2 regions of the Zafaria sp. Z1313 genome follow, and region 1 is predicted to be linked to the other one. Evidence: riboswitches for the same ligand, from Rfam matches in the RefSeq annotation. Region 1 holds a riboswitch; the other holds the start of a gene.
What was found. A riboswitch is a leader RNA that binds a small molecule or an ion and turns the genes downstream of it on or off. The one in region 1 is predicted to bind thiamine pyrophosphate.
Positions count from the first base shown of each region.

Region 2: it holds a riboswitch for thiamine pyrophosphate, as region 1 does, so the genes downstream of both, thiM (hydroxyethylthiazole kinase) here and thiC (phosphomethylpyrimidine synthase ThiC) in region 1, are expected to answer to the same signal.

Region 1 covers NZ_JBNWUK010000012.1:32,078-39,338, reverse strand. The annotation lists gene ACQ3I4_RS11730 (RecQ family ATP-dependent DNA helicase) at 1-945, opposite strand, end outside; gene ACQ3I4_RS11725 (phosphomannomutase/phosphoglucomutase) at 1,112-2,587, shown strand; gene ACQ3I4_RS11720 (hypothetical protein) at 2,584-3,057, shown strand; gene ACQ3I4_RS11715 (RrF2 family transcriptional regulator) at 3,085-3,519, shown strand; gene ACQ3I4_RS11710 (globin domain-containing protein) at 3,619-4,800, shown strand; TPP riboswitch at 4,976-5,083, shown strand; gene thiC (phosphomethylpyrimidine synthase ThiC) at 5,081-6,883, shown strand; gene ACQ3I4_RS11700 (alpha/beta fold hydrolase) at 6,956-7,261, opposite strand, start outside.
Region 2 covers NZ_JBNWUK010000016.1:34,925-42,185, reverse strand. The annotation lists gene thiE (thiamine phosphate synthase) at 1-673, opposite strand, end outside; gene thiM (hydroxyethylthiazole kinase) at 670-1,491, opposite strand; TPP riboswitch at 1,483-1,578, opposite strand; gene ACQ3I4_RS13270 (hypothetical protein) at 1,586-1,708, opposite strand; gene ACQ3I4_RS13265 (Abi family protein) at 1,709-2,497, opposite strand; gene ACQ3I4_RS13260 (hypothetical protein) at 2,688-3,125, shown strand; gene ACQ3I4_RS13255 (aldehyde dehydrogenase family protein) at 3,195-4,682, shown strand; gene ACQ3I4_RS13250 (NAD(P)H-dependent oxidoreductase) at 4,835-5,389, shown strand; gene pgm (phosphoglucomutase (alpha-D-glucose-1,6-bisphosphate-dependent)) at 5,509-7,170, opposite strand.

The sequences.
Region 1 (7,261 bases):
GAAGCCCATGCCCAGGGCGCTCGTCGCCACGAGCGCCTTGACCTCGTTGTCCTTGAGCGCCTGTTCGGACGCCGCGCGCTCCTCGGTGTCGGAGCGGCCCGTGTAGGCGCGGACCTCGTGCCCGGCCTCGCGCAACAGGCGCGTGATGTCCTCGGCCGCGGACACGGTGAGCGTGTAGATGATGCCGCTGCCCGGCAGCTCGGACAGGTGGCTCAAGAGCCAGGCGAGCTGTGCCCGCGGGCTCGGCAGCCGCAGCACGCCCAGACGCAGGGAGCGCCGCGCGAGCGGGCCGCGCAGGGTGAAGACGTCGGCCCCGCCGACGGCGAGCTGCTCCTCGATGTCGTGGACGACGCGCTCGTTGGCCGTGGCCGTGGTCGCGAGGACCGGCACGGCGTCGTCGAGGGTGCCGATGAGGTCCTTGATCCTCCGGTAGTCCGGCCGGAAGTCGTGTCCCCAGTCCGAGATGCAGTGGGCCTCGTCGATGACCAGCAGGCCCATGCGGCGCACCAGCTCCGGCAGCTGGCGCTCGCGGAAGGCCGGGTTGTTGAGGCGTTCCGGCGAGACGAGCAGGACGTCGACCTCGTCGGCGTCGAGCCGGGCCAGGACGTCGCCCCACTCGAGCGCGTTGGCGGAGTTGATGGCCTCGGCGCGGACTCCCGCCCGCCCGGCGGCGGCCACCTGGTCCCGCATGAGCGCGAGCAGGGGGCTGACGATGAGGGTCGGCCCCGCCCCCCGGGCCCGCAGCAGCAGGCTCGCCACGAAGTAGACGGCGGACTTGCCCCAGCCGGTGCGCTGCACGACGAGCGCCCGCCGTCCCCCGTCGACGAGGGCCTCGATCGCCTCGAACTGCCCGTCGTGGAAGTCGGCGTCCTCCCGCCCCACGAGGCGGCGCAGCACCGCCGTCGCGCTCTCCCGAAGTCCCGTACCCGTCGTCGTCTCAACCATGCGCCCCAGTATTCCAGCCGCTGCCGACGCTTCGGCCCGCCGGCCCGGGGCTGTGGAGCGGGACGGGGTCCCGGGGCGTTGTGGAGGAGCGGTGCCGGTCGGACTCAGCCGGCATCTCACGGGCCGCGGGGCCGAAGCGTCACCGGCAGCGGCTAAGCTCGAACCCGTGCAGAGCGAGATTGATCTTTCCGAGTCCTTCAAGGCCTACGACGTGCGCGGGATCGTGGGCGAGACCATCACCGAGGAGAGCGTGGAGGCCGTCGGCGCGGCCTTCGTGGACGTCCTGGGCCTGGCCGGTTCCACGGTGCTGGTCGGCGGGGACATGCGTCCGTCGTCTCCGGCGTTCTCCCGCGCCTTCGCGCGCGGGGCGGCCTACCGGGGCGCCGACGTGCGGATGCTCGGGCTGATCTCCACCGACGAGCTCTACTTCGCGTGCGGGATCCTGGACGCGGCGGGCGTGGTGTTCACCGCGAGCCACAACCCGGCCGAGTACAACGGGATGAAGATGGCCCTGGCCGGCGCGGTCCCGGTCTCCTCCGATACCGGCCTGTACCGGATCCGGGATGTCGCCCAGTCCTACCTGGCCGAGGGCCTGCCGGTCTCCGGGGACGCCCCGCAGGGCCGGGTCGGGGACGTCGACGTGCTCGCGGACTACGCCGCGTACCTGCGCTCGCTCGTGGACCTGTCCGGCATCCGGCCGCTGAAGGTCGTCGTCGACGCCGGCAACGGGATGGCGGGCATGACGACGCCGGCCGTGCTCGGGGACGCCCTGCTGCCGGGTCTTCCGCTGGAGATCGTGCCCCTGTACTTCGAGCTGGACGGCACCTTCCCGAACCATCCGGCCAACCCGCTGGAGCCGGAGAACCTGCGGGACCTGCAGGCCGCGGTCGTGGAGCACGGGGCGGACATCGGCCTGGCGTTCGACGGCGACGCGGACCGCTGCTTCGTGATCGACGAGCTCGGCGCCCCGGTCTCGCCCTCGGCGGTGACCGCGCTCGTGGCCCGCCGCGAAATCGCCCGCGCGAAGGCCGCGGGCGAGGAGGCCCCGGTGGTCATCCACAACCTGATCACCTCCCGGGCGGTGCCCGAGCTCGTGGAGCACGACGGCGGACGCCCCGTGGTCACGCGGGTGGGACACTCGTTCATCAAGGCCGTGATGGCGGCCGAGGGCGCCGTGTTCGGCGGCGAGCACTCGGCCCACTACTACTTCCGCGACTTCTTCAATGCCGACACCGGCATGCTCGCGGCGATGCACGTCCTGGCGGCCCTGGGCGGGCAGGAGCGCCCGCTCTCGGCGCTGGCCGAGGAGTACGAGCCCTACTTCGCCTCCGGCGAGCTGAACTCGCGGATCGAAGACAAGGACGCGGCCGTGGCCCGCGTGCTCGGGGCCTTCGCCGCCGGCCACGACGGCAACGGCGGCCGCGGAACGATCGCCCTCGACGCGGAGGGCCTCAAGGGCGCCGGCACCGTCGTCGAACGCCTCGACGGAACCACGATCGCCGCGGCGGACGGCTCCTTCTGGTTCAACCTCCGCCCCTCCAACACCGAGCCCTTCCTGCGCTACAACGGCGAGGCGAGGGACCCCCAGACCATGGAACGCGTCCGCGACGCCGTCCTCGAGATCGTCAGGAGCACCGCATGAGCGAGAACCGCATCACCGAGCTGGGCCCCGAGGCCCACCTGCAGCTGAACCGCGTCCTGGGCACGGCCCTCGGCGTCGCCCGCGAGCAGCTCGAGGCCAACGGGGTCTTCCTGCCGTTCGCGGTCGCCCTGGAAGCGGCCCAGGACGGAGCCGAGGGCGAGCTGCGCCTCCTCGCCGTGCAGCCGCCGGCGGACGACGACGATCCGGAAGTGGACATCGACGCCGAGGCGATGATGGGCGACCTCGTCGAACTCCTGGGGCAGCAGCGCGAGGGCTTCACCGCGATCGCCCTCGTCTCCGACGTCACGCTGCTCGAGGAGGACCGCGACGCCGTGCACGCCAACGCGGAGCACAGCGAGGGCGGGGCGGTCGCCGTCGTCCAGGCCTACACGCCGCCCGCCGCGGAGGGTGGCGAGTGGGCCTTTGCCGAGCCCGCGGCGGAAGCCGGCGAGCTGCTCATCTGGGGCTGACCCCGCCCGGGCTGGGACACTGAGGGAGTGAAGCTCAACGCCTTCGGCGACGTCTGCCTGCGCATCCTGATGCTGCTCGGCTCCCGGGAGGGAGAGCAGCTCACGAGCCGCGCCGTCGCCGAGGCGATCGGCATCCCCTACAACCACGTCAGCAAGGCCGTCCTCGAGCTCGGCCGGCGCGGCGCGCTCGAGGTGGCGCGCGGGCGCACGGGCGGGGCGCGGATCACCCCGGCGGGCCTGGGGCTCAGCGTCGGCTCCCTCCTGCGCAGCCTCGACGAGCAGCCCGACGTCGTGGACTGCACCTCCGGCGACCACGCGTGCCCGCTGATCGCGGGCTGCCGCCTCCGCGGGGCGCTCAACCGGGCGCGCGAGGCCTTCTACGCGGAGCTCGATCCCCTCACCATCGCGGACCTCACCCGGGATCCGCGCCTCGTCCGGCTTCCGCTGCCCACCTTCCCCTGACGCGACCGCCCGACTTGCGAGTAACTTCTACGAGGCGTAGAAATGAATCATAAAACTTGCATACTCAATGCAAGTAATCACTTTCAGCGAGGAGACGCCATGCTGTCCGAGAAGTCCCGTCCCGTCATCGAGGCCACGCTGCCGGTCATCGCCGAGCGCATCGGAGCGATCACCCGGAAGTTCTACGCGGGCCTGTTCGCCGCCCACCCGGAACTTCTCGACGGGCTCTTCAGCCGCGCCAACCAGAAGAACGGGACCCAGCAGAAGGCCCTCGCCGGCTCGATCGCGGCCTTCGCGACGCATCTCCTGCAGCACCCGGACACCCTGCCCGAGGCCGTCCTGTCGCGGATCGCCCACAAGCACGCCTCGCTCGGGATCGTCGAGGAGCAGTACCCGATCGTCTACGAGCACCTCTTCGCCGCGATCGCCGATGACCTCGGGGATGCCGTCACCTCCGAGGTCGCCGAAGCCTGGACCGAGGTCTACTGGCTCATGGCCGACGCGCTCATCAAGCTCGAGAAGGGCCTCTACGCCCGGCAGGCGAACGACAAGGCGTGGACCCCGTGGCGCCTCGTGGCGCGGGAGGCCGCCGGCGGGGGATCGGCCACGTTCCGCTTCGCCCCGGCCGACGACACCCCGGTGACGGAGGCCCTCCCGGGCCAGTACGTCTCGATCCGCGTGGCTCTGCCCGACGGCGTGCGGCAGTGCCGCCAGTACACGCTCTCCGGCAACGTCGCCTCGAGGACCGAGCGCGTCGTCACGGCCAAGCTCGACGAGGGCGGCGAGGTCTCCCCGTTCCTGCACCGCGGGCTGGGGATCGGCGACGTCGTGGAGCTCTCGAATCCCTACGGCGACCTCACGATCGACGCCGGCGGCGCGCCGATCGTCCTGGCCACGGCAGGCATCGGCTGCACACCCAGCGCCTCCGCCCTCGAGGCCCTCGCGGCCGGGGCCTCCGAGCGCCGGGTCCTGGTCCTCCACGCCGAACAGCGCGCCGACAGCTGGTCGCTCCAGGCGCAGATGCGCTCCGCCGTCGAGGCCCTGCCGAACGCGGAGCTGAGGCTGTGGCTCGAGGACACAACGGGCGCCCCCGGCGAGTGGGAGGCAGCGGAGGGCCTCATGGACCTCTCCGGACTCGAGCTTCCGGCGGACGCGACGCTGTATCTGTGCGGGCCGCTGCCGTTTATGCGCGCCGTCCGATCCCAGGCGATCGACGCGGGCATCCCGGCCACGAGCATCCACTACGAGGTCTTCGGCCCCGACCTCTGGCTCGCCGCCTGAGCCGGGCCCCGGCGTCGTTCCGTCCACGGCGGCGCGGCGACGGGGCGCGCCGGAGCCGGGGCACGACGCCGATGCCCCCTCGGGCGCGGAGCACGCCGGAGCCGGGAATCGATGTCGGTGCCGCCTTGGGGGCGGCACCGACTTGGTGCCCGGGGCCACTTCGCGCTAGGCTCGGGCCCGTCCACACGGGTGCCCCGGCAGGGGCTGAGATCGGGCTGACGCCGCCTGCGACCGTCGAACCTGTCCGGGTCATGCCGGCGTAGGAAGTGAGGGCTCCTCCGTGAGCGATTCAAGAGAAAACCCGTCCATCCACCGTGCCTCCGAGCAGCATCCGGCGCACTCCCCGGCGTTCCTCGAGGACCCCGGCCGGGGCCTGCGCGTCCCGGTCACGGCGATCGAGCTCGACGACTCCCCCGACGGGACGCCGAACCCGCCCCTTCACGTCTACCGCACCGCGGGCCCGGGCGGCGACCCGCTCGAAGGGCTTCCCCCGTTCCGCGCCGCGTGGATCGCCGGCCGCGGCGACACAGAGGAGTACACGGGGCGCGGCCGCGAGCTGCTCGACGACGGCCGGGCGGCCGTGCGCCGTGGCGCGGCCTCCGCCGAGTGGAGGGGCGTCCGCCCGGTCCCGCGGCGCTCGATCGAGGGCCGGCGGGTCACGCAGATGCACTACGCCCGCGCCGGGCTCGTCACCGAGGAGATGCGCTACGCGGCCCTGCGCGAGGGCTGCGACCCGGAACTCGTGCGCAGCGAGCTCGCGGCGGGCCGGGCGATCCTGCCGGCGAACGTCAACCACCCGGAGTCGGAGCCGATGGTGATCGGCAAGGCGTTCCTCGTGAAGATCAACGCGAACATCGGCAACTCTGCCGTGACGAGCTCGATCGCGGAGGAGGTGGACAAGCTGCAGTGGGCCACGCGCTGGGGCGCGGACACGGTCATGGACCTCTCCACGGGTGACGACATCCACACCACGCGCGAGTGGATCCTGCGCAATTCGCCGGTCCCGATCGGCACGGTGCCCATCTACCAGGCGCTCGAGAAGGTCGGCGGAGACGCGGCCAAGCTGGACTGGGACGTCTTCCGGGACACCGTGATCGAGCAGTGCGAGCAGGGCGTGGACTACATGACCATCCACGCCGGCGTGCTGCTGCGCTACGTCCCGTTGACGGCCGAGCGGGTCACGGGGATCGTCTCCCGCGGCGGCTCGATCATGGCCGGCTGGTGTCTGGCCCACCACCGCGAGAACTTCCTCTACGAGCGCTTCGACGAGCTGTGCGAGATCTTCGCCCGGTACGACGTCGCGTTCTCGCTCGGCGACGGCCTGCGGCCCGGCTCGATCGCGGACGCGAACGACGCCGCCCAGTTCGCCGAGCTGGACACCCTCGCCGAGCTGACGAAGCGGGCGTGGGAGTTCGACGTCCAGGTCATGGTGGAGGGGCCCGGGCACGTGCCGCTGCACCTCGTGCGGGAGAACGTGGAGCGGCAGCAGGAGCTGTGCGACGGCGCCCCGTTCTACACCCTCGGCCCGCTCGTCACGGATGTCGCGCCGGGCTACGACCACATCACGAGCGCCATCGGGGCCACGGAGATCGCCCGCTACGGCACGGCGATGCTCTGCTACGTCACGCCGAAGGAGCATCTGGGCCTGCCCAACAAGGACGACGTCAAAACGGGAGTGATCACCTACAAGATCGCCGCGCACGCTGCCGACCTGGCCAAGGGCCACCCGGGCGCCCGGGAGCGCGACGACGCCCTGTCCAAGGCGCGCTTCGAGTTCCGTTGGAAGGACCAGTTCGCCTTGTCACTGGATCCGGCGACGGCGGAGGCGTTCCACGACGAGACGCTGCCGGCCGAACCGGCCAAGACGGCGCATTTCTGCTCGATGTGCGGGCCGAAGTTCTGCTCGATGCGGATCTCCCAGGACATCCGCCGGCAGTTCGGCGGCGCTGCCGAGCAGGAGGAGCTCGCCGGGGCCATCCAGGCCGGCATGGACGCCAAGAGCCGCGAGTTCGCCGCGTCGGGATCGAGCGTGTACCTGCAGCCGACGATCCCCGTCGGCCCGGGAGCCGCCGGCCGCGGCTGACCCGGCGGGCCGGCCCCGTGAAGCCGGGCCCCGGCGTCGTCCTGAATCCGGACGACGCCGGGGCCCCGGGGGCTACGGTTCGCGCAGCCGGGGGTGCGCCTCGCCGCGCTCGATCCACGCGCGGACCATGGCGTTGAAGAAGAGCGGGTCCTCGATGCTCCACTGGTGGTGCATGCCGGGGGCGAGGCGGAAGACGGCGTCCGGCTTGGCCTGGGCGATCTCGGCGAAGCCCTTGCGCACCACCGACGGTTCCTTGGCGCCGGCGACGACGAGCAGCCGGCCCGCGAAGTCCGCGAGCCCCCCGGGCACGCCGCCGGCGTAGACCTCCTCCATCATGGCCTTCATGTTCTCGGGGCGCAGCGTTAGCCCGTGGTCCGA
Region 2 (7,261 bases), on a different contig from region 1:
CCGCCCACTCGGCGGCCAGGGAACGGGCCGCGGCCTCCGGATCCCCGGCGGCGCACACCGCCCGGACGATCGCCATCCCGGCGGCCCCGGCGGCGTGGACGGCCGCGGCGTCGCCGTGGGCCAGCCCGCCGATCGCGACGCACGGCAGCGGGGCCCGGGCCGTGAGCGCGGCCAGGCCCTCGAAGCCGAGCGGTTCCGGGTGGTCCTTCTTGGTGGGCGTGGGGCGGACGGCCCCCGTGCCCAGGTAGCTCACGGTCCCCTCCGGCAGGGCGGCGACGGCCTCGAACTGGGCGGTCCGCGACGCGCTGAGGCCCAGGATCGCGGCGGGCCCGATCAGGCGGCGCACGGCGTCGGCGGGCAGGTCCGATTGGCCGATGTGCATGCCGTCGACGACGGCTCCGGCGTCCCGCGCGGCGAGGAAGACGTCCACCCGGTCGTTGACGATCAGGGCCGCTCGCCCGGCGGTGTGCCGGGCCGTGGCGAGGACCAGGGCCAGGAAGTCCCGGGCGGGGACGTCCTTGCAGCGCAGCTGGACCATGTCCACGCCGCCGGCGACGGCCGCGGCGACGACCTCCGGCAGCGGGCGCCCGGCCGTGCTGGCCGAGTCGGCGACGAGGTAGGTGCCCAGGCGGAAGGAGCCGTGGTGGAACACGGCGTTCTGCGCGGCGCTCATCGCACGGCTCCCGCGGAGGCGAGCCGCTCCGGCGTCGTTCCCGCCAGCGCGTCGAGGAAGGCGGGGGCGAACGTCCCCGGGCCGCCCGCCGTCGCCGCGGCGTCCTCCGCCGCGGCCGAGTACCAGGCGTGCGCTGCCGCGGTGGCCTGGAGCGGGTCGCCGTGGGAGGCGACGCAGGCGGCGACGAGCGCGCCGAGGGCGCAGCCGCCCCCGGTGACGCGGGTGAGCAGCTCGCTGCCGCCGTGGACGTGCAGCGTCCCGCCCGGTCCCGTGACCAGGTCGACGGGGCCGGAGACGGCGACGACGGCGCCCGTGCGTTCGCTGAGCGCGCGGGCGGCGGGCAGGGCGGCTTCGACGGCGTCCGTGGAGTCGACGCCGCGACCGCCGGCCCCGCTGCCGGCCAGGGCCATGATCTCCGAGGCGTTGCCGCGGATCACCGCGGGGTTCAGCTCCAGGAGCAAGTGGGCGAAGTCGGTGCGCAGGGCGAGGGGGCCGACGGCGACGGGGTCCAGGACCCACGGCGTGCCGTACTCGTGGGCGGCGCGGGCGGCCTCCATCATGGCCTCGCGCTGCTCCCGGTGCGGGGTGCCGAGGTTCACCAGGACGGCGGAGGCGATCCGCGCGAAGTCGCCGGCCTCGCCGGGCACGTCGACCATGGCGGGCGCGGCGCCGGCGGCGAGCAGGACGTTGGCGGTGAAGTTGGTGACCACGGCGTTGGTCAGGCACTGCACCAGGGGGGTGGCGGAGCGCAGGCGCTCCAGGACGGTGCCGGGCGCGCCGGCGTCTTGCTGAAGATGCGTGGGCGCACGGTGGTCCATGAGCGACATCCCTCCGCTAGTACGAACTAGATCAGGTGTGTACGGGTGTGTTCTCAGTCCGCGCGGCGGACACCCCGAGTCACTGCTGGCGAGCCTACCCGGCGGGCAGCGGGGGAGCCAGCCCGGGCCCGAGCAGGTGGCGGTCCTGGTGCAGCAGGTTCGGGAACAGGTCCGGCAAGTGCTGCCGGGCGTGCCGGAGCCATTCGGACTCGATCATCTAGGGCTGCCAGAGGCCCAGACTCGTCCAGTCATCGGGCACTCCGATGGATCGAGGGGTCACGTATCCGACTCGAGGGAACGAGCCAATGAGTTCGACGACGCGGCCGGCCCAGGCGCTGTTCGGATCGATCGTACGGAGCAGGTAGGCCATCACGGCCAGGACGTTGTACAGGCCAAAGACCTGCTTGGAGGACTCCTCATCCCTGAGGTGGTCCAGGAGGGGAACTTGCCCTTTGCCGGGCCGCTTCGGAGCGGTGACCAGCTTGCGGTTGAAGATCCGCGCGTGGTGGGCCGCTACGTTTCTCACGTAGTTCAGGCTCGCGATCCGGGTGGTCCATTGCTCGTGCCGGCTCGGCAGCGATGCTCCGGTTTCCGGGTCCATCTGGGGGTCCGTGAAGGCCGCGACGAACGTGCCGGGCTCGAGATGGGCGAAGGCGGAGCGGCGGCCCAGCACGTACCCGATCTGCATGCGGAGCGAGACCTCAATCCTCTCGATCCCCTCCAGGATCAGCATCCGCAGCCGCCGTTCGAAGTCGATGAGCGCCGCGGCGTCCCCGATGGATGTGCCGGGCCGGTAGTGGTTCAGGACCCTCACCCGTGCACGGCCGTCATCGTCCACATACGTCTCCGAAGCGCGGAACGGATAGAGGTAGCCGGTCAGCCGGTAGTATCCGACCTGGCGCGGCAGTTGCGCACCGCTGCTGCCCTCAGGGATCCCGACACCGCGAGAGGCAAGTTTTGCGACCTGGTCCTCGACCGAAAGCCACTGCTTGGTGTACTCAGCCAATGGTCCTCCGGTTAAAGAAAATCAGCCCGAGCCGTGAGGCGAGCGGGCTGATCATGATGAGGAAACCATACCACGCACTCCCCCTGGAACGATCGGAGTGAATGGCGGGCATCTGGCCGAGAGCGAACTCGATCGTCGGCGGAATCCAGCCGCTCTTGCCGCCCCGGCGCCGGGATGCTGGGATGGGGGCATGAAGGCATCGTGGGGGGACCGCCGGCGCATGATCGCCGGGGCGGCGTTGTTGGGGCTGGCGTTGGCCGGCTGTTCGGGGGACGGTGGCGGAGGCGCCGCGGCCGCGCCCAGTGGCACGGTGCTGCTGGAGGACTCCGGGATGAAGCTCCTGGCCCTGGCCGAGGAGCCGGACGCGCACATGGACGCGCTCCTGCAGGGCAACCTCGCGGTCGACGAGGGCGGGTGTGCCGTCGTCGCCCCCCGCGACGGCTCGGGCCCCGTGCTGGTGGTGTTCCCGCACGGGACCACCCTGGAGGCCGGCGTGGTGCAGGTCCCCGGGAAGAAGCAGCTCGGCCTCGGCGACCTCATCTCCCTCGGCGGCGGCATCATGCCCCTGGACGGCGAACGGCCCCGCGACTGCACGGGCGGCGACGTCTTCTGGGGCAGCCAGCCGTAGCCCGGCATGCCGCCCGTCATGCGGCCGGCGGCCGTACCGCGGGGTAACCCGAGGCGCTAAGGTCGGGGCATGGGACTTTTCTCTCGCGGCAAGCCGCGCCCTCCGGCCGACGTCGCGCCGGACCAGGAGCAGGACGACGCCGGACGGGGCGCCGAGGCGGGCGCCCCGCACGTCCCCGGCGTCGCCGAGACCGTCGCCCGGCTGCGCGACTCCAGCCACTCCCGCCTGATGCACACGCGCCGCCACCGCGCCGCGCAGCTGCGCAGCCTCGAGCGGATGCTCGAGGCGCACGAGGAGGACATCCTCGCCGCGCTCGCCGAGGACCTCGGCAAGCCCGCGATCGAGGCGAAGCTGACCGAGCTGGACCTGCTGCGCAGCGAGATCGACCACGCCCAGCTCTACCTCACCGAGTGGATGGCGGCCCGCCACGTCCGCGCCCCGCTGTCCATGCAGCCCGCCACCGCCAAGGTGGAGCCCCAGCCCAAGGGCCTCGTGCTGATCCTGGGACCGTGGAACTACCCGCTGCAGCTGCTGCTCTGCCCAATGGTCGCCGCGCTCGCCGCCGGCAACTGCGTGGTCCTCAAGCCCTCCGAGCAGGCCCCCGCAACGTCCGCGCTGATGGCCCGCCTCATCCCGTTGTTCCTGGACCCGCGGGCCGTCGCCGTCGTCGAGGGCGGTGCCGAGGCCAGCCAGGCCCTGCTCGCCGAGCCGTGGGACCACATCTTCTACACCGGCGGGGAACGCGTCGGGAAGATCGTCGCCCGGGCCGCCGCCGAGCACCTCACCCCCGTGACGCTCGAGCTCGGCGGCAAGAGCCCCGCCGTCGTCGTCGACGGCAACGTGCCCGCGATCGCGCGACGGATCGCCTTCGGCAAGTTCATGAACGCCGGCCAGACCTGCATCGCGCCGGACTACGTCCTCGCCGTCGGCCCCGCCGCGGACGCCCTCGAGAAGCAGCTGGCGAAGGCCGTGACGTCCTTCTACGGGCGCAACCCGGCCAAGAGCTCCGACTACGGGCGGATCGTCAACGACGCCGCGTTCCGCCGCCTCAACCGCTTCCTCGACGACGCCCACGCCGACCCCGGAACCACCGTGACCGGCGGCACCGTGGACCCGATCGAACGCTACATCGAGCCCACCCTCCTGACCGGGGTCCCCGCGGACGCGCCCGTGATGCAGGAGGAGATCTTCGGCCCGATCCTGCCGATCCTCCGCGTGGACTCCTTCGACGCGGCGGTGCGGTTCGTCAATTCCCGCCCCACGCCGCTGGCGGCCTACCTGTTCAGCGAGAAGCCGCGCCTGCAGACGGCCTTCGAGGACCAGGTGCGGGCGGGGGCGATCGGGCTCAACGTCTGCAACCTGCACGCCGGCGTCCTGGGGTTGCCGTTCGGCGGCGCGGGCGCCTCGGGGATGGGCAACTACCGCGGCCGCTACGGCTTCGAAACGTTCAGCCAGCAGCGCCCCGTGCTCTCCAAGACGGCCATGGTGGACACGCTCAAGGCCGTCTACCCGCCGCATGGCTGGGCCAAGTCAAAGCTCCTCCGGGACCTCCTGTAGCGTCGGGGCCGGCATTTCCCACCGGGCGGAGCCACCGTCCATGTGGCAAGGGTCACCCCCGGTCCGGGAACAGTGCGGAGGGCCGCGCGGTTGAATCCCTTGAAAAATCAACCAGTCTGCGGACTGGTCCACCGACTCCCCAGGAGACCACCATGGCAACCACCGTCCTCACCCTCGTCGGGTCCCTCCGCAACGGCTCCACCAACGTCAAGCTCGCCGAGGCCACGGCCGAGCACGCCCCCGAGGGCGTCGACGTCAACGTGTACTCCGGCCTGGAGAAGCTCCCCTTCTACAACGAGGACGTCGACGTCGAGGGCGCGCTTCCGGAAGGCGTCGCCGAGCTGCGCGCCGCCGCGGCCGGGGCCGACGCCCTGCTCCTGGTCTCCCCGGAATACAACGGCACCATGCCGGCCGTGCTGAAGAACGCCATCGACTGGCTGTCCCGCCCCTTCGGCGCCGGCGCCGTGAAGGACAAGCCGGCGGCCGTGATCGGCACCGCGTTCGGCCAGTTCGGCGGCGTGTGGGCCCAGGACGAGGCCCGCAAGGCCGTCGGCATCGCCGGCGCCAAGGTGCTCGAGGACGTCAAGCTCTCCATCCCGAACTCCGTGGTCCGCTTCGCCGAGCTGCACCCGAAGGACGATTCCGAGGTCGCCGGTCAGGTCGCCCAGGTCCTCGAGGGCCTGCGCGCCGCCGCCGAGAGCAACTAGGGCCGCCCCGGGCGCCCCGCCCGGTTCCAGACCCAGTACGACGCCGGAGCCCGGCTTCCGCAGGCAGCGGAAGCCCGGCTCCGGCGTCGTACGGTCAGGCCCTGCCGGTCCGGCGCCGCTCAGCCGATGACGGAGTCGACGAGCGCCTTGGCCTCCGCCTGGACCAGCGCCAGGTGCTCGGCGCCCTTGAAGGACTCGGCGTAGATCTTGTAGACGTCCTCCGTCCCGGACGGGCGGGCTGCGAACCAGGCGCTCTCGGTCGTGACCTTCAGGCCCCCGATCGCCGCGCCGTTGCCCGGCGCCTCGGTGAGCTTGGCCGTGATCGATTCGCCCGCGAGCTCGGTCGCCGGCACGTCCGCGGCGGACAGCCTGCCCAGGGCCGCCTTCTGCGCCCGGTTCGCCGCGGCGTCGATCCGCGCGTACGCGGGCGAGCCGAACTGCGTGGTCAGCTCTTCGTAGCGGGCGCTCGGGGACCGGCCGGTGACGGCCTGGATCTCGCTGGCCAGCAGCGCCAGCAGGATCCCGTCCTTGTCCGTGGTCCACGGGGTGCCGTCGAAGCGCACGAAGCTGGCCCCCGCGGACTCCTCGCCGCCGAAGACGCCGCTGCCGTCCAGCAGCCCTGGCACGAACCACTTGAAGCCCACCGGGACCTCCACGAGCTCGCGTCCGAGCGACGCGGCGACGCGGTCGATCATCGAGGAGGAGACCAGGGTCTTGCCCACCCCGGCGCCGGACGGCCACAGCGGCCGGTTCCGGTAGAGGTAGTCGATCGCCACCGCCAGGAAGTGGTTCGGGTTCATCAGCCCCGCGTCGGGGGTGACGATCCCGTGCCGGTCCGCGTCGGCGTCGTTCCCCGTCGCGATGTCGTACGCCGCCCCGCCGTCCCGTACCGCGGAGATCAGGCCGGCCATGGCGGCGGGGGAGGAGCAGTCCATGCGGATCTTCCCGTCCCAGTCCAGCGTCATGAACGCCCAGCGCGGATCGACCTCCGGGTTCACCACCGTCAGATCCAGGCCATGGCGTTCGCCGATCGCCCCCCAGTAGTCCACCGAGGCCCCGCCCATGGGGTCCGCGCCGATGCGCACGCCCGCCGAGCGGATCGCGTCCAGGTTCACCACCGACGGCAGGTCGTCGACGTACGCGGCGAGGTAGTCGTAGCTGCCGATCGTGCCGGACAGGCGGGCCTGGCCCAGCGGGATGCGCCGCACGCCCTGCAGCCCCGCCTCGAGCAGCTCGTTGGCGCGCCCGGCGATCCACCCGGTCGCGTCGGAGTCCGCGGGCCCGCCGTGCGGCGGGTTGTACTTGAAGCCGCCGTCGCTCGGCGGGTTGTGGCTCGGGGTCACGACGATCCCGTCCGCCCGGCCGGCGTTGCCCGTCCCGGACAGGGCGCGGTTGTGGACGAGGATCGCGTGGGACAGCGCGGGGGTCGGCGTCCAGCCGGTGCGCGCGTCGACGAGGACCCGCACGCCGTTCGCGGCCAGGACCTCCAGGGCGGTGTCCTGGGCCGGATCGGAGAGGGCATGGGTGTCCTTGCCGAGGAAGAGCGGGCCCGTGATGCCCTGCCCCGCCCGGTACTCGACGATCGCCTGCGTGATCGCGGCGATGTGGTCCTCGTTGAAGGAGCCGTTCACCGACTTGCCGCGGTGCCCGGACGTCCCGAACGCCACGCGTTGGTCCGGATCGGAAGGGTCGGGTTTCACGTCGAAGTACGCGCCCCTCACGGCGTCGACGTCGATCAGGTCCTGGGGAAGGGCTCGCGTGCCCGCGCGGTTCTCGGCCATGGCTACAGCTTGGCAGAAAGCCGTAGCCAAAAGTGGACGGTGCCTGAACATTTCTCCGGCCTAGAATGGGGAGGAGAAGCCACCGACCCCG